Regions from separate parts of the Dyella thiooxydans genome, predicted to be linked through region 3. Evidence: predicted binding sites of a transcription regulator. Region 3 holds the regulator's gene; each other region holds the start of a gene.
The links. The regulator FliA, encoded in region 3, starts transcription of late flagellar genes. The targets are predictions, from matches to a motif close to TAAAGTTTNNCNNNCNNNGGCCGATAA.
Positions count from the first base shown of each region.

Region 1 (7,606 bases), 610 kb from region 3:
ACGCGGCCTCCTCCACCAGTGCGGCGTTCTGCTGGGTGACCTCGTCCATCTGCGTCACCGCCAGGTTGACCTGCTCGATGCCGGCCGACTGCTCGCCGCTGGCGGCGGCGATCTCCGAGACGATGTCGCTCACCTTCTTCACGCCGTCGACGATCGCCGCCAGCGAGCGGCCGGAGGCATCCACCAGCTCCGACCCGAGGCGTACCCGCTCCACGCTGTCGCCGATCAGCGCCTTGATCTCCTTCGCCGCCACCGCACTGCGCTGCGACAGGTTGCGCACCTCGGTGGCCACCACCGCGAACCCGCGCCCCTGCTCGCCGGCACGGGCGGCTTCCACGGCGGCATTCAGCGCGAGCAGGTTCGTCTGGAAGGCGATTTCATCGATCATGCCCACGATGTCGGCGATCTTGCCGCTGGAGGCGGAGATGCCGGCCATCGCTTCGACCACCTGCGCCACCACCTTGCCACCATGCTCGGCCTGCTCGCGCGTATCGCGCACCAGACGGTCGGCATGTGCGGCGTTGCCGGCGTTCTGCTTGACCGTCGCAGTCATCTCCTCCATCGAAGCGGCCGTCTCCTCCAGGCTGGAGGCCTGCTCCTGCGTGCGCTGGCTGAGGTCGTCGTTGCCCTGGGCGATCTGCCGGGCTGCGGTGCCCACCGACTCGGCACCGAAGCGCACGTCCGTCACGACGCTGGTCAGCTTCGCGTCCATCTCAGCCAGCGAGCGCAGCAGGCGGCCGACCTCGTCGCCGGGAATGCGGTCGATGCGGTTGTTGAGCCTGCCAGCGGCAATGTTGTCGGCTACCCGCATGGCATCACCCAGCGAGCGCGAGATCGAACGCACCAGGCGGAAGCCGATCGCCGCACTGAGGAGCAATCCGAAAGCGATCGACCCGATGGTCGTGTCCACCGCGCGCGACTCGCGCGCTTCGTCGACGGCGTAGGCGTCGTTGGCGATCGAGTCCTGCAGCGTGAACAAGTCGCCGATGCCGCTACGCAGCGCCAGATAGCTCTTCTCGCCCGGGCCGTCCAGGGTCTGCGTCGCCTGGTCGAATCTCTGCGAGCCCAGCTCGTCGAGCGTCAGACCGACGCTCTGGCGGAAGCCGCCCATGTCCTGATCCAGCCGCTTGCCGACGAGCTGCTCCTGCGACGAGAGCACTGCACCATGGAACGCGGCCAACAGCTTCACCAGCTGGCCGTCATCGCCCTGTTCGGCCTGCCTTGCCTTGGCGACAAGTGCCGGATCCCTCGCCGCAGCCGCGCGATGCAGGGCCGTCCTCTCGGCACCGAGCAGATCCAGCCCGCGGGCCAGCGCCATCGCGGGTACCAGCTTGTTCGCGTGCATGTCCTGCAATGCGGCCTTGCTGCTGTCCAGGTCGACGATGGACATGAAGCCAAGCGCACCGAGCAGCACGGCAAGCACGCCAAGCGTCCCGGCCAGCCGGGCCTTGATGGAAAACTGCGGAATTGCCATACCCTTACTCCTTCAAGAGATGACCCGGGCCGGTTTGGATGAGCGGGAAAAACCGGCTTCGCGAGTGGATTTGAAATCGTCGTTCCGGCACCGGTGATTCCCGTCGGCAGCGGCTTGCGGTCCACCATCAGCGGCACCGGAAATATCGGTGCATCACGTGCGGATTAGCGACAGGGTTTCGCCGACCTTTAACGTAATTACTTGCGCTGTTTCCGCATCTAAATCAGCCAGATGGATTTTCATCAAACCGGACTGGAGACAGGCGGGAAAATCGTTCGAAGCGATTTGAGCCCATTCGATCCGCGTGATTTCCGGAGACGGGGCGGACCGGTGACGGGAATAACCCCGCGGACGATCGCCGTGACTGACCGCATCTCACCGCGACGCGGACCCACCCGACTTCAGGCGATGCCCTGGTGGCGGCCCCCTCCCAGGAAGATCATTCAACCAAAAGGTTGATATTCCCCGTGACCGGCATATATTCAACCCCATGGTTGAGCAAGCATCTTCTCAGCTCGACGCGATCTTCCACGCCCTAGGCGATGCCACCCGGCGTCACATGCTGCGCGAACTGGCGCAGGGTGAACGCACCGTCGGCCAACTGGCCGAACCCTTCGCCATGTCGCTCGCCGCCGCCTCCAAGCACGTCCGCACGCTGGAGAACGCCGGCCTGATCCGGCGCGACATCCGCGGTCGCACCCATCTCTGCCGGCTCGAACCCGGCCCGCTGGCCAGCGCCAATGCCTGGCTGACCTTCTACGAACGCTTCTGGACCCAGCGCCTGGACGCGCTCGAACACGCCCTCCAGTCGGAGAGCCCCACCACGTCCAAGTCATCCCGGAAAGGAGACGCCCCATGAGTGCACGCACCCTGCAGAACGCCTACGGCACCCTCACCGAGCCGACCACGCTCACCGTGCAGCGCCGCCTACCCGGGCCCATCGAACGCGTGTGGGCCTACCTCACCGACAGCGACCTGCGCCGCCAGTGGCTGGCTGCCGGCGACATGCCGATGGAGGTCGGCGCGAAGGTCGAGCTGGTCTGGCGCAACGACGAGCTCACCGATCCGCCGGGCCGGCGCCCCGAGGGCTTTCCCAACGAGCACCGCATGAGCTGCCGGATCACCGAACTCGACCCGCCGCATCGGCTGGCCATCACCTGGGGCAGCACCGGCGGCGTCAGCTTCGTGCTGGCCGAGGACGGGGACCGGGACGGAGTGCTGCTCAGCGTGACCCACCGCCGTGTCGACGAGCGCAGCACGCTGTTGAATGTCAGCACCGGCTGGCACATGCACCTGGACGTGCTGGTCGCCCGCCTCACCGGGCAGCAGCCCGCGCCGTTCTGGGATCGCTGGACCGGCCTCCGGCACGAGTACGAGCGGCGCACGCCCGTCTGATAGCGGATTCCGCGCCCGCGCCGACCACGCCAGGCACGCCGGCAACATCCACGACAGGCAAACCCGCGTATAACAGCGGGTCTGCCCTGTCCCAAGGAGTGTCGCCATGAAGTTCGTGTCCAAGCTGGCCGCTTTCGCCCTCGTGGGCGTCGCCGCCCTCGCTTCCCCCGCCCATGCAGCACTCAAGGAAGGCGCCCAGGCTCCCGGCTTCACCCTGCCCGCCTACCTCGCCGGCCAGCCTTTCACCTTCAAGCTGGCCGACGCGCTGAAGAAAGGGCCGGTGGTGGTGTACTTCTTCCCGGCGGCACATACGGCCGGCTGCAATCTCGAGGCCCACCTGTTCTCGCAGGCGATCGACAAGTTCAAGGCCATGCACGCCACGGTGATTGGCGTGACTGCCGGCAATACCGACCAGTTGGCGGCATTCTCGAAGGAAACCGAGCACTGCAGCGGCAAGTTCCCGGTGGCCGCCGACGAGGGCGCCAAGGTCGCCAAGCAGTACGACGCCACGCTGATGATGCGTCCGGGCTGGTCCGACCGTACCTCGTACGTCATCGATTCCAGCGGCAAGATCACCTACGTGTACTCGGCGCTCAATCCGAACAAGCACGTGGAGAACACGCTGGATGCCGTGAAGGCGCTGGAACACAAGTAAACGCTTTCATGTGTGGAGCGCCTGACCATCGTGTCGGGCGTCTCCCCTTTTCCATGTCATTCGCCGTAACATCCGACGGATGACTTCTTCCGTGAAACCGATCACAGCCGAAGCCCCGCGCGGCAGCATCGCCTGCGTGGGAGTCGGCATGACCCTGGGCTCGCATCTCACGCCGCTGGCGCGCAGCCATATCCAGCAAGCCGACGTGGTGTTTACCGCGGTATCCGATCACGTCGTGGCGCTGTGGCTGGAACGCATGCACCCGGACGTGCGCAGCCTTCATGGCTACTACGGGCACGGTAAATCACGCATGATCACCTACAAGGAGTGGGTGTCAGTGATGATGGCTGAAGTCAGGGCGGGAAAGCGGGTATGCGGTGTTTTCTACGGTCACCCCGGGGTCTTCGCCTGGTCGCCCCACAAGGTAATCGAACTGGCGCGGTCCGAAGGGTACCTCGCCCATATGGAGCCAGGCATTTCTGCCGAAGACTGCCTCTATGCCGACCTCGGCATCGACCCCGGGCGATTTGGCTGCCAGCATTTCGAAGCAAGCCAACTCCTCCTATACGAACGCCGCATAGATCCTTCCGCGTACCTCGTGCTTTGGCAGGCCGGTCTGGTTGGCGACTTGTCCCTCACGCGCTTTTCCACCGGTGCGGCTTATCGGCGAGTACTCGTTCAACGATTGGCCGAGGACTACCCGCTGGACCACCAAGTCATTGTCTACAGTGCACCAACACTGCCGATACAACAGCCGGAGATCGTCCGCGTAGCGCTTCGGGAGCTACCCGAAGTTGCCATGACCGCCAAGGAGACCGTCGTAGTGCCGCCGGCGATCCCGCTAAAGCAGAATCTGGCAATCCGGGCCGTCTTGGAGGCCCTGGATGCCGAAGCAGCTCGATTGCCCACCTGACGTCGGGGTGTCGAGATTCACTAACCGCTGGAAACTGAAGCAGGGGGATTTCAAGATGAGCCATACGGTCGAATTACTGGAGGCGATCGGAGCCAACGCCGAACTGCGTCACGCAGACAGGGACTCGCTTGCCGCCAAGTTGCGCGAGATTGGGGCAAGCAGCTCGTTGCAAGCGGCGGTCGCCTCTGGCAACGCTATGGATCTGAAGTCAGAGCTTGGGCATCGTCAGATGGGGGAGCCTCAGATCGTCCACTCTCCGGGCAAGGAAGATGAAGAGGTCCCCGATGAGGACGACGACGAGGACAAGGATGGCGAGTAAGCTGCTCGCTCGCCAGGATTGAGTCAGACGCATGACTCGGGGAAAAGGTAGGGGTAGCTTTTGGCTTGTTGCCGCCGTCGTTTTCGCGACGGTGGTTTTTTGCTGCCCGGCATTCTGCACGCAGGCCGGAAGCTCTCCTGCCATCGGAGATCCTGCAGCATTTCTTGCGCAGACCGAGAGTTTGCGCATCAAGGATCATCGGCTATTCGCCCAGCGCCTTGCCCTACTCCACCGCGTGTCCCCCACACTCACCCCAGCCGAGCAGTGGCAGCTGAAGTATCTCGACGCGCTCGAATCTTCGCTGGACGGCAATTTCGCAGCAGCAACCGAGCCGCTAAGGGACGTGATCGATCATTCCGGTGACGTTGATCTTGCGGCGAAAGCTTCCGCGGCCCTGTTGACCAACCTCACGGCGACGCATCGCTACGAAGCTGCATTCAAGCTCGCCAACGAGATGACCCTCAATCTACCGAAGCTCCGTTCCCGGGAGTCACGATTCCAGACCCTGGGCGCGTTGTCGCAGATGCTTAATTTTGCGGGCCAGACGGAGCTGGCCACAAAATATGCGCAGATGATGATGAACACGATCCCGGAAAACGCTACCGAATGCGATCCGGATTTCAAACTGGCAGCGGCCTTGTCCAATGCCGACAAGCTCAGATCGTCAAGCACCGAGCTCGCCAGGGTCATCAAAACTTGCACTGCGGCACACGAACCGGTGGTTACCGCGGCCGCGGAGCTCATCCTCAGCTCGCTTTACCTCAAGGAGAAGCAGCCATCAAAGGCCCTCTCCGTACTGAATCAAATCAATCCGACGGTCATCAAGAATCGATACTACCCGCACCTGTTGTCGTCACTGTCACAGCGGGCGCAGGCCTACGAGCAACTTGGTCAGGACGAAAACGCCAAAAAGGCCGCCAAGGAAGCAATCGCCATAGCCAAGCCCGGCGAGATCAGTGGGTATCTCCGCTCGGCACTCGAGGTGCTCTACAAGATTGCCAGGAAGGAGGGCAATGCGGCCGACGCACTCAACTATTACGAGCAGTTCGTAGTTCAGGACAAAGGCTATATGAACGACCTCAGCGTTCCGGTCATTGCCTACCAGACCGTCCAGCAAAAGGTACTCACACAGAAGCTCGAGGCCGAGAGCCTCAGCAAGCAAAACCGGATTCTGACCCTGCAGCAGGAACTGGATGCCAAAGCGGTTGAAACCAGTCGGCTGTATATCGTGCTGCTGCTGATCGGCCTGACCGGCATCGTGCTGTGGCTGCTGCGCCTGAAACATTCGCAGCTCCGTTTCAAGCGCATGGCCACCCGTGACGGTCTGACCGGCATCCTCAATCATCAGCACTTCATCAACGAATCCGAGCGACAGCTCCGCCACCTGGAACGCAAATCGGGGCATGCCAGCCTGCTGTGGATGGACCTGGATCATTTCAAGCAGATCAACGATACCCATGGCCACGCCGCCGGTGACGCCGTGCTGCGCCATATCGTGGCGGTCTGCAACGATCATCTGCGCCCCGGCGACCTGTTCGGGCGCCTGGGCGGCGAGGAATTCGGCATCCTGCTGCTGGAATGCGAGCGGGACCACGCCATCGCCATTGCCGATCGCATCCGCCTGGCGATCGAAGGCAATCCCCTGGAGCACGAGGGCATGATGCTGAAGGTTTCCGCCAGCGTCGGTATCGCCTCCACCTACAACGCGGGACATGCCCTGCAGCGACTGTGCCGACAGGCCGACGCCGCGCTCTACCGGGCCAAGCGCGACGGCCGTAACCGGGTGATCGCGGATGCGGGGGAAGGCACTTCTGTTTTCGTATGACCTGCCGCTCGCGACTCCAGGATTCCCCAGGCGTGAAATCCACGCCCCCCCCGCCTTCCGCCCGGACATCAACCTTTCCGCTCCGCTGCCGTCATTGCAGGGAGCGCCGGGCATCCCGGCATTCGTTGACTGTTCGAGGAAAGGATGTTGTTGAGCTTCCCCCACGCAGGGCCGGCGGCCCGGTCCAGGTGTGATCACCAAATGGCCATGGACAGGGTCAGCCTGCGCGTCTGTTCGGCGCCGTGTGTCGGCACCCCCGCACCAGGGCGAAGCTGATTGCGACTGACATGTCTCCTCGCCGCCTTTCCCGCCCGTTCCGACTGACCGCCGCCGTGCTTGCCACGGCCCTGTCGTTGTGGGCGGCATGGGCGACTGCCGCGATCACCGACGTCGGGGGCTTCCTGGACCAGACCGAGAGCATCCGGCTGAGCGACCATTCGCGCTTCGTGCAGAAGCTCGCGCAGATCCGCCAGGAAGCTCCGGCGATGACCTCGTCGCAGCAGTGGCGGCTGCGCTATCTGGAGGGTTGGGAGTCCGCCTTCGAGGGCGACTACCCCACGGCGGAAACCCGGCTGAAAGACGTGGCCAGCCACTCCGGCGACATCAACCTCGCCGCCAAGGCCGGGGCGCTCTTGCTGAGCGTCCAAGTCCTGAACCAGAAGTACGACGATGCCTACCGGGGGGCTGCGGCGATGGTCGCCAGACTGCCGGGCGTCACCAGCAACGATGCCCGCCAGACGGTGTTGCACAACCTGTCCCAGGTACTCGACTTTGCCGGCCAGCCCGACCTGGCGCTGAAGTACGCCCGAATGATGCGGGATCCGTTGCCCGCCGGTGATTCACCGTGCGACAGCATGGCGCTGGAGATCGCCGCGCTGGAAAGCCTGGGGAAGCTCAACTCGTCCAGCGCGGGATTAAGGCAGACCATCCAGACATGCCTCGCCGCCGGGAAACTGGTAATCGCGGACACCGCCCGACTGATCCAGGTCGACCGCTACCTTGCCGAGCACCGGCCGCGAGACGCG
Region 1 covers NZ_CP014841.1:1,518,878-1,526,483, forward strand. Annotated here, with positions in the region: gene ATSB10_RS19820 (methyl-accepting chemotaxis protein) at 1-1,474, opposite strand, end outside; gene ATSB10_RS06960 (ArsR/SmtB family transcription factor) at 1,965-2,333, shown strand; gene ATSB10_RS06965 (SRPBCC family protein) at 2,330-2,869, shown strand; gene ATSB10_RS06970 (peroxiredoxin) at 2,976-3,524, shown strand; gene ATSB10_RS06975 (SAM-dependent methyltransferase) at 3,616-4,437, shown strand; gene ATSB10_RS06980 (hypothetical protein) at 4,409-4,756, shown strand; gene ATSB10_RS06985 (GGDEF domain-containing protein) at 4,788-6,581, shown strand; gene ATSB10_RS06990 (GGDEF domain-containing protein) at 6,869-7,606, shown strand, end outside.
Region 1: the regulator FliA is predicted to act here: its motif matches at 1,639-1,665, upstream of ATSB10_RS19820 (methyl-accepting chemotaxis protein).

Region 2 (7,606 bases), 1.9 Mb from region 3:
CTTGCGCAATATCGGCCGGAGTCTCCGTGACCGCGTGCTCATACTGACCGTACTCGCCGCACTCCCGGGCCTGCTGGTGGCGGTGGCAGACGGACTCAACCTGAGCCGGGTGCAGGAGTCCAATGCCCGACAGGCGCTCTATCAAACGCTCAGCCACAGCAAGAGCGATTACGCCGATGCTGTGGATGACCTGCTGTCCGACACCGATATCCTGGTGCGAAGCAGCACCGAGGACGGAACACGGTGCCCGTCCATGCTGCCAATCATGGCCAAGCTGCACCCGGACTACGCGATCGTCGCCATCATGGCGCCTACCGGCGCGACTGTTTGTTCGACCCACGCGAGCACGGCTGCGGCTGGCTGGCTCGACGCCATGCATGTGACGATCGATCGGCTGACCCTCGGCCAGAGCAACTCACAGAGCACCCTGGTGGCAGCACACCACGGTTACCCGATGATGCTCGTGTCGGCTCGACGGACCGGGAGCGCCGCAGCCCCCGGCTCGATTGCCGTCATTGCCACGCCTTACTCCCCGCTCGAGCGCCTCGGTCCCTCCCGCGATGGCGCACAGATCAGCATAGACCTGCGCGATCCCGCCGGGCACCTGATCCACGTCAGGAACAGGGGAACCGGTTACAGCAATGCGGCACCGACAACCGACGACGTTTCGCCGGGAGCTGACGACCTGTCGCTGCAGAGCGACAATAAAAGCATCCGGGCCACTCTTCGACTGATCCATCACGGGCTGCCAAGCGTGCTACGCATCGAGCTGCCCAAGTCCATCGTTTACTCCGACGCCTACGTGTCGCGCCAGCACAACACGGCGTGGCTCGCCTGCGCCCTGGCGGCGCTGCTCATGGTGGGTGCCATGGTCGGCCGGCAGATGATCGCCGTGCCAGCCGGGGCGATCATGCGCACCATCACCCGCCTTTCCAACGGGGACCTTGCCGCGCGCACCGGCCTTCGCACCAAGCGTGACGAACTTACGCAGGTCGCCTCCGCGCTGGACAAGATGGCCGACACGCTGGAGCAGGAGGACATCCGCCGCACTCGATCTCTGGACCTGCTCCGGCAAACCAACCGTCTTCACGAGATGCTCGGTGTGATCGGTGCCGCGACCGGTGCCCGGGACGATGACGGCGCATTCTTCGAGGATATCTGCCGGCTTGCCGTGGAGATCGGCGGCATACGCGCCGCCGGCATCTTCGAGTTGAGGGAGGCGGGCGACCATCCTCTGGTCACACTCGCCTCCCACCCCGCCCCCCCAACCGACGCCGGCCAATCGAACCACCTGCTGCCAACCGCCAATCGTGCCGCGCACTCTTGGCACGTCGAAACGGTGCATGCGGCCGGCGAACGCGGCACGGGGGCGACGGTGGCGATTCCGCTGGGCCATGCCCAGGACGGTCGCAAGCGCATCATCGCGTGCGCATTCGACGACGCCCGGCTGCTCGAGGAAACCACCTATCGCCTGCTTGGCCAGATCGCACAGGACGTACAGCTGGGCGCGCGCATCATCCAGACCGAATCGGCGCTGCAACACGCGCGCAGCCATGATGCGAGCACCGGTCTGCCCAATGAAACCCATTTCTACGACAGGGTACACAGGGCCTTGCGCGACCCGAAGCGCAAAGACGCCGCCGTCGGCGTGTGCCTTCTGGACGCCGGTATCGAGAGCGCCGCGGCGGGTAAGAGCCTGGTCTCCGCCAAGACCCACGTCATCCAGTTAGCCGAGCGCATTGCATCGCGGCTCGGCCAAGCAATCGACATGGCGCTCCTCCCCGGTCCGTCATTGGGAGTTCTCGTCACCCCCGGACTGGACCACGCTTCCACTCGGGACTGGCTGGACGCTTTGGCCAAAGCAGCCGTGTCCCACGACGACAAGGCGACCGTTGATCCTGGCCCACCCTTGCGCATGGGGGTCGCGTTCTGGCCGGAAGGCGGCGACACGCCGCAATCCCTGCTTGAATCGGCGCAAATCGCGCTGCGAGCTGCCACCGGCCGGGAGGGTGCCATCACCTACTACAGCAAACAGTTGGGGGACGTTGCGCGCGAACTCAGGGAGATCGAGCGGGCAATGCCGGGCGCACTTGCCGACGGTGCAATGCAGTTGCACTACCAACCGATCGTCGACCTCGCAACATCGCAGATCGCAGGATTCGAGGCCCTACTGCGCTGGAGCGACATCCGGCTGGGTTACATCGCGCCATCGAAGTTCATTCCGATCGCGGAACGCTCGGGCCTGATCTCCGCGATCGGCAGGAAAGTCCTGCGCGATGCATGCACACAGGCCTCGCACTGGGCCCGCGAAGCGAGCAGCGACCTGTTCATTACCGTGAACGTCTCGCCGGTCCAGCTGACTGATCGGGATTTCGTCAGAAACGTGCGGGACACTTGCGGTAAAGCTGAAGCAGAGCCGCAGGCGGTCAAGATTGCCTTCGAGATCACCGAGAACGACCTGATCGCCGATATCGCTCACGGCGCTCGAGTCCTGCAGGATCTGAAAGAGGCCGGGATCGATATCCTCATCGACGATTTCGGCAGCGGCTATTCCTCGCTCAGCTACCTGCATCGTCTACCCATAGACGCACTGAAGATCGACAAGTCGATAACCCGCGACTTGTCCATCAGCGACCGCGCGCGCGCCGTATGCAGCGGGATCGTGGCCATCGCCAAGAACCTGCAGGTCCGTACCATTATCGAAGGCATCGAAACGGCCGAGCAGGTGGCCCTGGCCAAGGCCCTGGGTTGCGATTTGGCCCAGGGCTTCCTGTTCGGCAAGGCCTCGGACCCGGCGTCAGCCTGGGCACGGGTGGGCAGGCCCCTGGTTTGAGCCCATCGAAAGCATCGTTTCGAACACTGCGCTGGGAGGTCTGGGAATCGAATGTGCGCCCGATCCGCGCCGTCGAACGCGAGGCCCGGTCGTGGTCCAGGAATTCCCGCGGCAGGGTCGTGACGACCGCACCTGGGATGACCGGTGCCGACCCAGAATCCATATCGGGCCGGATTTTGCGCCGGCGAAAGCACGTCCCATCGTGCACGGCCGTCGCGGGCATCGGTACCAGGCGCCGCACCACCCGCCCGCGCGATCGATCAACCCGGTACGCGCATCCGTTGGCGTCGTTTGCTTTTCCGCATGAGGGCCGCGATCGCCGTCGCCATATGCTCGGCATCGAGAAAATGGTAATTGCGGTAATCGAGAAAGGCATCCAGGACGACACCCGCATCGACATCGAGCGCCTCGCAATAGGCTACGAATTCCATGATGTCGATTCGGCGCTCGCCGCGCTCGCACTTGGACACGTAAGACTGGGTTGTGCGGAGGCGCTGCGCCAGCTGCGCCTGGGTGATGCCCACCTCCTCCCTGACCTGCTGCATGAAGCTGAGGAGCAGGTGGTAGTGGTCCTTGTGGATGGTTCGCGTCATTGCGTCACTACTGTGTTTGACGCACCGTAGATTCCTCGTCGAAATAGTCCAAAACGGAATATTTTCCGTTTAAGATCCACGACTCGGGGCCGCTAATTGCAAACGCCATCCTGTTGCCTTCCAGCAAGTGATGGATGAAACGGCCGCCATCAGGACAGGTGCATCGCACCCACCCCAGGGCGGCAAATATTTGCGATACGCATCCCGAATTAATCCGGCGGGCACGTCCGCCGCGTTCCTTCGGGTCACATGCCTTTTCGGAGAACGAACATGCAACTCCCGCAGTGGACGATCAAGGTCAGGTTGATAGTTACGCTAGGCATACTTTCGGCACTGTTGGCCGCGGTCGGCATCATGGGCATGGTGGACCTGTCCGGCAGCAACGTCGCCCTGCGCGACATGCATGCCAACAAGCTGGTCCCCGCGATGGCGCTGGCCCAGGCGCTGGACCTGCTGGGCAGCGAACGAACCTCGGTGCATCGCGCGATCGGTTCGCGCGATCCCGCCCACGCAGCGTCCGCCGAGCAGGCGCTGCAGGCGGACGCCGGCGACCTGAAGCAGTTCCTCGGCACCTTCCACCAGGCCAGCCTCTCGCCGCAGGAAGCCACCATCGGCCAGCACCTGGACGCGGACCGCAGCGCGTTCCAGCAAGAGATGAACTCGGCGGTCTCCGATCTGGCCGCCAAGCACTACGACCAGGCCACCCAGACCATGGACGGGCCGGCTGAAAAAGACTACGGCGCCCTGCGCCACGACATCGGCGCCCTGTTCAACCTGCAGGAAAAGATCGCCTCGGCCTCCTTCGCCACCGACGAGGCGCGTGAGTCGCGTGCGGCGGAGACCACCATCGGCGCCATCGCACTCGGCCTGCTGCTCGCCGGCGCGATCGGCTTCCAGCTGGTGCGCTCGATCTCCCGTTCGCTCGCCGAAGCGGTGCGCGTGGCGGACAACATCGCTGGCGGCAAGCTCAACAACCGGGTGGAACGGATCTCCGGCGACGAAGTCGGCAAGCTGCTGCTGTCGCTATCGCGGATGGACGCGAAGCTGGCCGAAGTGGTGGCGGATGTCCGCGCCGGCTCCGAGTCGGTGAGTACCGCGGCCCGCCAGATTGCCCAGGGCAACGACGACCTCAGCCAGCGCACCCAGGAGCAGGCGTCGAGCCTGGAGGAAACCGCCTCCTCGATGGAGGAGATGACCGCCACCGTGCGGCAGAACGCCGACAACGCCGTGCACGCCAATCATCTGGCCCGCGGTGCACGCGAGCAGGCCGAGCACGGCGGCAGCGTCGTGCAGCGTACTGTCGAGGCGATGGAGCAGATCTCCGCCTCTAGCCAGAAGATCGCCGACATCGTCGGCCTGATCGACGAGATCGCGTTCCAGACCAACCTGCTCGCGCTCAACGCCGCCGTCGAGGCCGCCCGCGCCGGCGACCAGGGCCGCGGTTTCGCCGTGGTCGCATCCGAAGTGCGCAACCTGGCGCAGCGCAGCGCCGCGGCCGCCCGGGAGATCAAGGGCCTGATCGGCGACAGCTCGGAGCGCGTCCGACTGGGTGCCGAACTGGTCGACGAATCGGGACGCGCGCTGGCGGGCATCGTCGACAGCGTGAAGAAGGTCACCGATATCGTTTCGGAGATCGCAGCGGCCAGCTCGGAACAGTCCGCCGGCATCGAGCAGGTGAATCTCGCCGTGACCCAGATGGACGAGGTCACCCAGCAGAACGCGGCGCTCGTCGAGGAAGCGGCCTCGGCCAGCCGGGCGATGGAAGAGCAGGCCATGAGCCTGCGCCGCCAGGTCGCCTACTTCCGGATCGACGAAGAGGCACCCCCCACTGGCGCAGAGGCAGCCAAGTCACCGCGCCCGGTCGCATCCAGGATGTCCAACGCCCCGGTCGCCGTCGCGGCGGCGGGAGGCTGGAACGAGTTCTGAGCGGTGCCCCGGCAGCCCCGCATCGTGCGATGCGATGCGGGGCCACGCTGACTTTGCGAAGTACCCCTTTTCATCCCGGGAGCATCGAGTCAATGCGAAACAGCATGGAGACGCTGGCCGAGCTGCAGCGGCAGCCGAGGTTGCTCGCTAAACGCTACTTCCTGCTCGGCCTGGCCTGGGTCGCGATCTCCGACTCCATCGCCATGACCCTGCCACCGGGAGAGTGGGCAGACGTCTATTTCGCCTCCAAGGGCCTGCTGTTCGTGGTGCTGTCGGCGGTGCTCATCTATGGGCTGCAGCGCCGCGCCGTCGACCGCTTCCTGCAGAGTCGATCCCGACTGGATCGCCTCGAGCGCAGCTACTCCCGGCTGGTCGACAACCTGCCGTTGCCGTGTTTCGTGGTCCACCCACAACACGGCCACATCCTGGAGGCGAACCGGGCGGCCAACGACACCTACGGCATGCAGGCGCCGGCCGGGCGCATCCGCCGGCTGGCGGACCTGGATGCCGCTCCGCGCCTCGCGCTACCGGACGCGCCCGGCGAGCAACTGGCCCGGCACCGGCGCGCCGACGGCAGCGATGCCGAAGTGCGCCTGCTGAGCACGCGCCTGCGTCGCGAGGAAGGCGACGTGGATCTGGTGGTCTGCCTGGACATCACCGCGCAGCTCCACGAACAGGAGCTGCAGCGCCTGCGCGCCGGCATCGATCCGCTGACCGGCCTGCCGACCCGCGGCGTGCTGCACGAGCGGATCGGCCGGTCCATCCGCACGGCGCCGGACGGCCACCGGATGGCCGTGCTGTTCATCGACCTGGATCACTTCAAGCTGATCAACGACGTCCAGGGCCATCCCGCCGGCGATCGCCACCTGCGCGACATCGCCATGCGGATCGGCGCATTCGCGGACCACCACGTGAGCGTGGGTCGCTTCGGGGGCGATGAGTTCATCGTGGTGATGACCGGCCTCGACGACGACGATGCACCGGTCAGGCTGGCACGCGACATCCGCGCCGCGGTCGCCGAAGCCGTCTGCACCGACGACTTCGGCGTCGCCGGCACGTGCAGCATCGGCATCGCATGGTGGCCCGAGCACGGAGCGGATGCCGACACCCTGCTCAGTGCGGGGGATGCCGCGCTCGCCCATGCAAAGCAGAGCGGACGCGACCGGATCGTCGCCTTCGATCCGAGCATGCGGCGTGCGGCGACCCGCTACGTATCGCTGGTACAGGGGCTGCGCCAGGCCCTGGCGGCGGGCCGCATACGTTTCCGCTACCAGCCCCAGTACTGCCTCTCGACCGGGGAGGTGGTCGGCGTCGAGGCACTGAGCACCTGGCACGAGCCCGATGGCTCGGAGGTCAAGGCCAGCGAGTTCATCCCGGTCGCCGAACGCAGCGGCCAGATCGTCGAGCTCGGCCTGCTCGCCCTGCGCGAGTCGCTGGCGCAGCTGGGGGCGTGGAGCCGCGACGGGGTCTACCGCGGCCCGATCGCGGTCAACGTCTCGCCGGTGCAGCTGCGTCAGCACGGCTTCGTCGACCAGGTCCACGCCTCGATCATCGCCTCGGGGCTGCGGATGGACCGGGTGGAACTGGAGATCACCGAGACGGTGGCGCTGCATCTGGACGATGAGCTCCGCACCAGCCTGATCCGACTGGCCGCCATGGGCGTCACCATCGCGATCGACGATTTCGGTCGCGGCTACTCCAGCCTCTCGCACTTCAAGCGCCTGCCGATCGGCAAGGTGAAGATCGACGCCTCGTTCGTACGCAACGTGGACCGGCTGACGGACAGCCAGGCGATCGTCAGCTCGATGCTGCAGATGGCCGCCTCGCTGGGCATCGGCACGGTCGCCGAGGGGGTCGAGCGGATCGAGGAAGCACGCTGGCTGCGCGACCATGGCTGCGACGCGGTGCAGGGGTATCTGCTCGGCCGTCCGGCCGCGGCCGACCGGCTCGACCTGGAGCGCAGCAGGACGCTCGACCCACCCGCCTGATCCCGCCCACTCCCCTGCAGACTGGCCTGCGGCGGCGCGGCGGCATGTCGCATGCCCGACGCGTTGGCGGCGGACGGCGCGAGGTGCACACTGACCGCTCCGGCGGATGCCCACGCGTCGAATCCCATGCAGCGAGACAAGCACCGCAGCGATCGCAGGCAAGGGGGCGCCATCGACATCCGGCTCGAGGCGCCGGGCCCGCTACTCGCGACCGCCGCCGATCGCGAGTGTCGCCGTATCGTCCGCGCCCTGGCCGACACGCGCCA
Region 2 covers NZ_CP014841.1:183,874-191,479, reverse strand. Annotated here, with positions in the region: gene ATSB10_RS00830 (putative bifunctional diguanylate cyclase/phosphodiesterase) at 1-2,833, shown strand, start outside; gene ATSB10_RS00825 (helix-turn-helix domain-containing protein) at 3,094-3,426, opposite strand; gene ATSB10_RS00820 (methyl-accepting chemotaxis protein) at 3,697-5,352, shown strand; gene ATSB10_RS00815 (putative bifunctional diguanylate cyclase/phosphodiesterase) at 5,445-7,340, shown strand; gene ATSB10_RS00810 (CHAD domain-containing protein) at 7,467-7,606, shown strand, end outside.
Region 2: the regulator FliA is predicted to act here: its motif matches at 3,496-3,522, upstream of ATSB10_RS00820 (methyl-accepting chemotaxis protein).

Region 3 (7,606 bases):
CAGCTCGTAGCACTCGTTCTCGGTCAGGCGAGCGGCCTGGGCCTCGTCGATAACGCCCTTCTCCACCGCCTTGCGCCTGAGCACGTCGGGGTTCATGCCGCGGCCGTCGTCGCTCACCGAGATGACGATGCGCTCGCCGCGCTGGGCGGCACCCAGGCGGACGGTACCGCGCCGCGGCTTGCCGGCGCGCTCGCGGTCTTCCGGCCCTTCCAGGCCATGGTCGAGGGCGTTGCGGATCAGGTGCACCATCGGATCGGCCAACGCCTCGACCAGGCTGCGGTCCAGGTCGGTGCCCTCGCCTTCGGTCACCAGGTCCACGTCCTTGCCGAGCTGGCGGGCCAGGTCGCGGACGATGCGAGGGAAGCGCTGGAACAGGCGACCGACCGGCTGCATGCGCATGCCGAGCACGGCGTTCTGCAGGTCGTCGGCGACGCGGTTGAGTTCGTCCACGGTGGACGACAGGGTGTTGTCGCCGTTGCGCGAGGCCAGCGTGAGCAGGCGGTTGCGCAGCAGCAGCAGCTCGCCGGCCTGGTTGACCAGGGCGTCGAGGCGGTGGGTGTCCACGCGCACCGTGGCCTCGGCCGCCGGCGCCGCGGCGCGGGCCGGTGCGGCGGCGGGCGCTGCCGGTGCGGGAGTGGGCGCCGGCACGGGAGCGGGTGCCGCGGCCGGCGCGGATGCCGCCGCAACCTGGCCGGGAGCACCGGTGCCATGAATCGAATCGAGCAGCGCCTCGAACTCGTCGTCGTTGATCGCGCCGGAGGCGGTCGCCGCGGCCGCGGCAGCGGCGGGCGGTTGCCCCCCCGGGACGGCGCCACCGTGCAACTGGTCCAGCAGGGCTTCGAACTCGTCATCGCCGATGCTGCCGGACGGCGCGGCAGCGACCGGTTCGGGCGTCACCGCGCCGGGCGCGGCGGTGCCGTAGAGCGAATCGAGCAGGGCCTCGAACTCGCTGTCGTCGATGGTGCCGTCACCCGCCTGGGGCGGCGGCGCCACCGGCTTGGGCGTGGGCGCCTGGGCGGGCTTCGCGGTGCCGGGCGTCAGACGCGCCAGCAGGTCGGCCGGCGGCATGTCCATCGATTGGCCCGCGGCCAGCGCGGCCATCATCGCCTGCAGCAGGTCCAGCGCCTCGAGCAGCGCGTCCATCCGCGGCGGATCGATCAGCAGCGCACCGTTGCGGGCGGCGTTGAGCAGATCCTCGGCGTGGTGGCACAGCTGCACCATCGGCTCGACGTTGAGGAAGCCGGCACCGCCCTTGACGGTATGGAACGCGCGGAACACCGCGTTGAGCAGCTCGGCATCCTGCGGCGTCGCCTCCAGGTCCACCAGCTGCTCGCCGAGACGCTCGACCAGCTCACCGGCTTCGACCAGGAAGTCGTCGCGCAATTCGGCATCGAAGGAGGGATCCATCTAGATCTCCCTCCCCGACGGGCGCATCGCTTCGCCCCCCGCCGTGGCGGCGGTCGGACGTCGCGGCAAGGGCGGCATCGGCATCATGGGCGCCTCAGAAGCCGAATTCGCTGAGCAGGCGGTCGGCCTCGTCCTGGCTGTTGATCTTCTCGACCGCTTCTTCGGTCTCGCGACCGGACAGCGCGCCGGTGAGGCGCACCAGCTCGATCATGGCCGACTCCACCGAGCTGATGAAGCCGACCACCTTCTTGATGCGCTGGCCGGAAAGATCCTGCCAGGACTGCGCCAGCACCATGTCGTTGAGACCGGCGGTGCAGTGCTCGGCGAACTCGGTGGCCTGCTGCGCCAGTGCCTTCACCGGCGCGGACGAGATCTCATCGGAGGCGTCCAGCATGACCTTGGCGTCGTTGGCCAGCGACTCGGCCTCCGGGCGCATGCGCTCGGCGAAGTCGATGGTGCGGTGGGCCGCCTGCGAGCTCATCTCCAGCACGTCCTGCAGGTGCTTGCGCGCGTCGGTGACGTTGTCGGGATAGCCGTCCTGCACCAGGTCGCCGCCGAGGCGGCTGACCGCGTCGTGCAGGTCGCGGGCGAGTACGCCCAGGGCGCGGAACAATTTCTGCTCGCGCTGGCGCACGAGGGAGTCGAGCGCGTGTTCGAACGCCGGGCCGTCCGGGCTGGTCAGCAACTGGTGCAGTTCGTCCGGCAGGGTCTCGCGGGTCAGGGAAAGTTGGGCGCTCATGCGGCTGCTCCTGCGGCAGCCAGCCGCTCGAAGATCTTGGTGAGTTTTTCTTCCAGCGTGGCAGCGGTGAACGGCTTGACGATGTAGCCGTTCACGCCGGCCTGCGCGGCGGCGATGATCTGGTCGCGGTTGTTTTCCGCCGTGACCATCAGCACCGGCATGGTCTTGAGCGTGGGCTCGGCGCGGATCGCGCGCAGCAGGTCGATGCCGGTCATGTTCGGCATGTTCCAGTCGGTCACCACCATGTCGAATGGCTGGGCCTTGAGCATCGCGATGGCCGCCTCGCCGTCGTCGGCTTCCTGGATCAGGTTGCCGGCGAAGCCGAGCTCGACGAGGAGGTTCCTCACGATGCGCCGCATGGTGGAAAAGTCGTCCACCACCAGGATTTTCATGTTCTTGTTCAAGCCCGTCTCCACTTGCACGCCTCGCGGTCGTGCGCCAGCCCTAGTGTTTCCGTGCGTTGCTCAGTCGTCGTCCCGCCACCCGGTCATGCGCGCGCGCAACCGGATGATGGCCTGGCCGTGGATCTGGCAGACCCGCGACTCGGTGACGCCAAGCACCGCGCCAATCTCTTTCAGGTTGAGTTCCTGCTCGTAGTACAGCGACATCACCAGTTGCTCGCGTTCCGGCAGGGTGGTGATCGCGTCGATCAACGCCTGACGCAGACCCTGCTGCTCCAGTCCCTCCGCCGGACCGAGGCCACTGGCATCGGCCACGTCCATCGCCGGGCTTCCGTCGCCGTCATCCGGCGCCGTGAGGCTCAGCAACCGGGCGCTGGCGGCATCGGCCAGCACCTGGTGGTACTCGTCGGCGGTCATGCCCAGTCGCTTCATGACCTCCGCATCGTCGGCGTCCGCACCGGTCTCGATCTCGACCTGGCGCACCACGTCGGCGACTTCACGCGCCTTGCGGTGAACCGAGCGCGGGGTCCAGTCGGTCCTTCGCAACTCGTCGAGCATCGCGCCACGGATGCGGATGCCCGCATACGTCTCGAAGCTGGCCGAACGATCCGTCGCGTAGTTACGCGCCGCCTCCAGCAGGCCGATCATGCCCGCCTGGATGAGATCGCCCACGTCGACGCTCGGGGGTAGTCGCCCCATCAGGTGATAGGCGATGCGCCTGACCAGCGGCGCATGCGTTTTCACCAGTTCGTCGGCGCTTTGCCGTTGAAGTTGCAGATATTCCGTTGCCACGCTCATCTCACCACCCCGTCGCCGGTGCAGCCTGACCACTGAAGAAAGCGATGCGGCCGAGCCCCCGACGATCGGGTTCTGCCCATGTATCGGCCGCACCTGCCAATTGCTTGAATGCCTGTGACGAGCGACTGCCCGGGGCCATGTCCACCACCGCGTTCTGGCGGCGGATGGCCTGGCGCAGACGCTCGTCCTGCGGCACCCAACCCATGAAATCCAGCATCACATCGAGGAACCGGTCGGTCACCCGGGCCAGCTTCTGGTGCAGCGCGCGGGCTTCGCCCAGGTTGCGCACCATGTTGGCCACCATGTGCAGCCGCTTCACCCCGAAATCCCGGCTGAGCACCTTGGCCATCGCATAGGCGTCGGTGATCGAAGCCGGCTCGTCGCACACCACCAGCAGCACGTCGTCGGCCGCGGCGGCGAACATCGACACCGAGTCGGAAATGCCGGCGGCGGTGTCCACCAGCAGGAAATCCGGTACCTGCGGCAGCTCGTCGAAGGCGCGGATCACCGCGGCCTGCTCGCCCGAGCCCATCTGCGCCAGCCGACGCGCGCCGGAACCGGCGGGAATCACCTTCAGCCCGTGCGGCGCCTCCATCACCAGGTCCTGCAGGCTGCACTGGCCGTCGAGCATGTGGCCGAGGTGGCGCGAGGGCGCCAGGCCGAGCAGCACGTCGACGTTGGCCAGGCCCACGTCGGCATCCAGCAGCAGCGTGTCGCGCCCCATCATCGCCAGGGTCATGCCCAGGTTCACCGCCACCGTGGTCTTGCCCACGCCACCCTTGCCGCCGCACACGGCGATGGTGCGGCAGCGGTGGCCGGAGATGCGCCGATCGAGATTGGCCGCCTGCGTCCCGACGCCATGGTCGGGGGTGACGATGCCGGTGTCGGTGATCGACGAAACCATCTGCTTGAGTCCCCAGGCCTGATTCATGGAAGGCGCATGCGCATCCGCCGCGGCGCCGGAAAAGTCGTTGAGGGTGGACAACGCGCTCATGCGTGGGCCACCTGGAAACCGAAGCGCTCGGCCAGCATGCCGTCGTCCAGCGGCGGCGCGGCTGTCTTCAGCGCGTGCGCGGCGCGCAGCACCAGCACGCGGGCGTCGGCCACGGCGAGGTCTTCCGGCACGCGCTGGCCGTCGGTGGTGTAGTCCAGCGGCAGCCTGTGGCGGATCAGCACCGACAACGCGCCACCGAGGTTCGGCGCCTCGTCGAGCTTGGTCAGCACCACGCTGGCCGGCTCCAGCGGCATGTAGGCGCGCACCGATTCCTCCAGCGACTGCGACTGCGAATTGGCCGCCAGCACCAGCGAGATGCGCAACGCGATGCCGTCGCTGTGGGCGACCTCGTTGAGCACATCCATCTGCTGCTCCAGCCGCGGATCGGTGCCGGACACGCCGGCGGTGTCGATCAGCACGGTGTGCTTGCCCTTCAACATCTCCAGCACCTGGCGCAGGCTCGCCGCGTCGTCGGCCGGGTACACGCGCACGCCCATCAGGCGGCCGTAGTGCTCCAGCTGGGCGGCGGCGCCGATGCGGTAGTGGTCGGTGCTGACCAGCGCCACGTTGGCGGCGCCGTGACGCACCACCGCCCTGGCGGCGAGTTTGGCAATCGTGGTGGTCTTGCCCACGCCGGTCGGACCGACCAGGGCGGTCATTCCGCCATCGCTGTCGCCGCGGCCGCTGATCGCCACGCTGCGGCTGAGCATGCCCAGCGGCAGGTAGCGCGCCTGTTCGGCACTGATCTGTTCGGGCAGGTCGTCGGCGAGCTTGCGGGCGACGTCGGCGTCGATGCCCAGGCGGGTGAGTTCACGCAGTACGCGGGCGCGCAGCGGGTGGCGGCGCTCCATGTCGTTCCAGGCCAGGCTGGACAGCTGCATTTCCAGCATCTCGCGCAGGAAGCCCAGCTCGGCGCGCATGCGCGCGGTGTCCTGCATGGCGCGCTCGATGGCCGGGTGCACGGTCGGGGCCTCGTTCGCGGCAGCCTTCGCCTCGGCCGGCGCCGGGGCGGGGACCGGAGCCGGGGCCGATGGGGTCGCCGCGGCAGGCTTCGGCGCCGGCGCGGTCTCCGCGGCCACCGGGGCGGCGCTGCGACGCGCCACCGGCATGGCGACGCGTGCCGGCGCGTTCGAGGCGTTCGATGCGGGTGCGGCCGGCGGGACCGGGGCACGGCGGACCGCCTGCGACAGGGCCACGGTGTCCTCCGCCACATCCTCACCATAGGGACGCGCCGGCGCAGCGGGCCGGGATGCCGGCGGCAGCCGATCGGCCGGCGCAGCGACGGCGGCGGGCGTTGCCTCGGCGGTCGGCTCCGGGGTGTCCTGCAGCAGGCGACGGCCGAGGCGACCGTGACGGGCGGCCGGCACGTGTTCGGCCGGCGTCGGCAGTTTGACTTCCGGCGTCGGTGCCACGTCACTGGCGGCCGGGGCGCCGTGGCGGGCAGCCTCGCGCACCAGCGCCTCGTCGTAGTCCAGTGCGGCGATGATCTCGATGCCTTCGGGCAGGCGACGGGTGGACAGGATCACCGCATCGGGGCCCTGCTCCTCACGCACCAGGCGCATGGCCTGGCGCATGTCCGGGGCGACGAAACGTTTGATCTTCATGCGTGCTTGCTCCGCGGCGAAGGCCGAAGGATCGGCGCCGGCGCACGGGTGGCGGCGCGGCGAACCGGGGTGTCGGTCAGGACGAGGATCCCGGCGGGATGACCCGCTACGCGGTGCCAGTCCTGCGCGGCCGGACGGCGGTGGTCCGCGTTCGGCCCGCTCGTGACGTGTCGGTCAGTGCTCATGTCGGATTCCTCGCTCAGCGTCCCAGCGCCTGCACCAGCCGCACCCGGCGGTTGTCAGGCACCTCGTTGTAAGCGAGTACGTGCAGGTTCTGTGCCACGTGGCGGGTGAAGCGCGCGAGCCACGGCCGCAGCGGCGGCGAAACGAGCAGCACGGCCGGTTCGCCGCTCATTTCCTGCTTGCGCGCGGCCTCGGCCACGCCCTGCTGCAGGCGGTCGGCCAGGCCCGGCTCCACCGCGGCGCCGGTGCCGCCGCTGCCGGTGAGCGACTGGGTGAGGATCTGCTCCAGCTCCGGCGCCAGCGTGATGACCGGCACCTCGGTGCCCAGCCCGGTGATCTCCTGCACGATCTGCCGGCCCAGGGTGACGCGGACGGCGGAGGTGAGGACGCCGGGATCCTGACTCTGGCTGGCGTGCTCCGCCAACGATTCGACGATCGAGCGCATGTTGCGGATCGGCACCCGCTCGGCCAGCAGGTTCTGCAGCACCTTGACCACCGTGCCCAGCGGCAGGCGCTTGGGCACCAGGTCTTCGACCAGCTTCGGCGCGCTCTGCGCCAGGCGGTCGAGCAGCTGCTGCACGTCCTGGTGGCTGAGCAGCTCGTGGGCATGGTTGCCCAGGATGTGCGAGAGGTGGGTGGCGACCACGGTGGCCGGATCGACCACCGTGTAGCCGAGCGACTGCGCGTTGTCGCGCTGGCCCTGCTCGATCCACACCGCCTCCAGCCCGAACGCCGGATCGCGCGTGGCGATGCCGGGCACCTGGCCGTGCACCTGGCCGGGGTTGATCGCCAGCAGGCGCTCGGTGTGCACCTCGGCCTCGCCCATCGGCACGCCCATCAGGGTGATGCGGTAGGTGTTGGGGCCCAGGTCCAGGTTGTCGCGGATGTGCACCGGCGGCACCAGGAAGCCCAGCTCCTGCGACAGCTTGCGGCGCACCGACTTGATCCGCCCCATCAGCTCGCCGCCCTGGTGGGTGTCCACCAGCGGGATCAGCCGGTAGCCCACTTCCAGGCCCAGCGGATCGACGCTGGCGACGTCCTCCCAGCCCAGCTCCAGGCGCTCGGTGGGCGCGGCCGGTGCCGGTACGTCGGCGGCCTGCTGCGCCACGCGCGCGGCGGCATCGCGCTCGCGCCGGAGCATCAGCCATGCGGCCGCGCCACAGGTGCAGGCGAGCAGCAGGAAGGCGATGTTCGGCATGCCCGGCACCAGGCCCATGACGCCCAGCACGGCACCGGCCACCGCCAGCGCGCGCGGCTGGCCGAAGATCTGCGACACCAGCTGCTTGCCCATGTCCTGCGCCTTGGACACGCGGGTGACGATCACCGCGGCAGCGATCGACAGCATCAGCGACGGCACCTGCGCCACCAGGCCGTCGCCGATGGTCAGCAGGGTGTAGGTCCTGGCCGCCTCGCTGGCCGACAGGCCGTGCTGCAGCACGCCGACGAAGAAGCCGCCGACGATGTTGATGATCAGGATCAG
Region 3 covers NZ_CP014841.1:2,130,782-2,138,387, forward strand. Annotated here, with positions in the region: gene ATSB10_RS09785 (chemotaxis protein CheA) at 1-1,407, opposite strand, end outside; gene ATSB10_RS09790 (protein phosphatase CheZ) at 1,502-2,146, opposite strand; gene cheY (chemotaxis response regulator CheY) at 2,143-2,550, opposite strand; gene ATSB10_RS09800 (RNA polymerase sigma factor FliA) at 2,611-3,345, opposite strand; gene ATSB10_RS09805 (MinD/ParA family protein) at 3,347-4,339, opposite strand; gene flhF (flagellar biosynthesis GTPase FlhF) at 4,336-5,943, opposite strand; gene flhA (flagellar biosynthesis protein FlhA) at 6,143-7,606, opposite strand, start outside.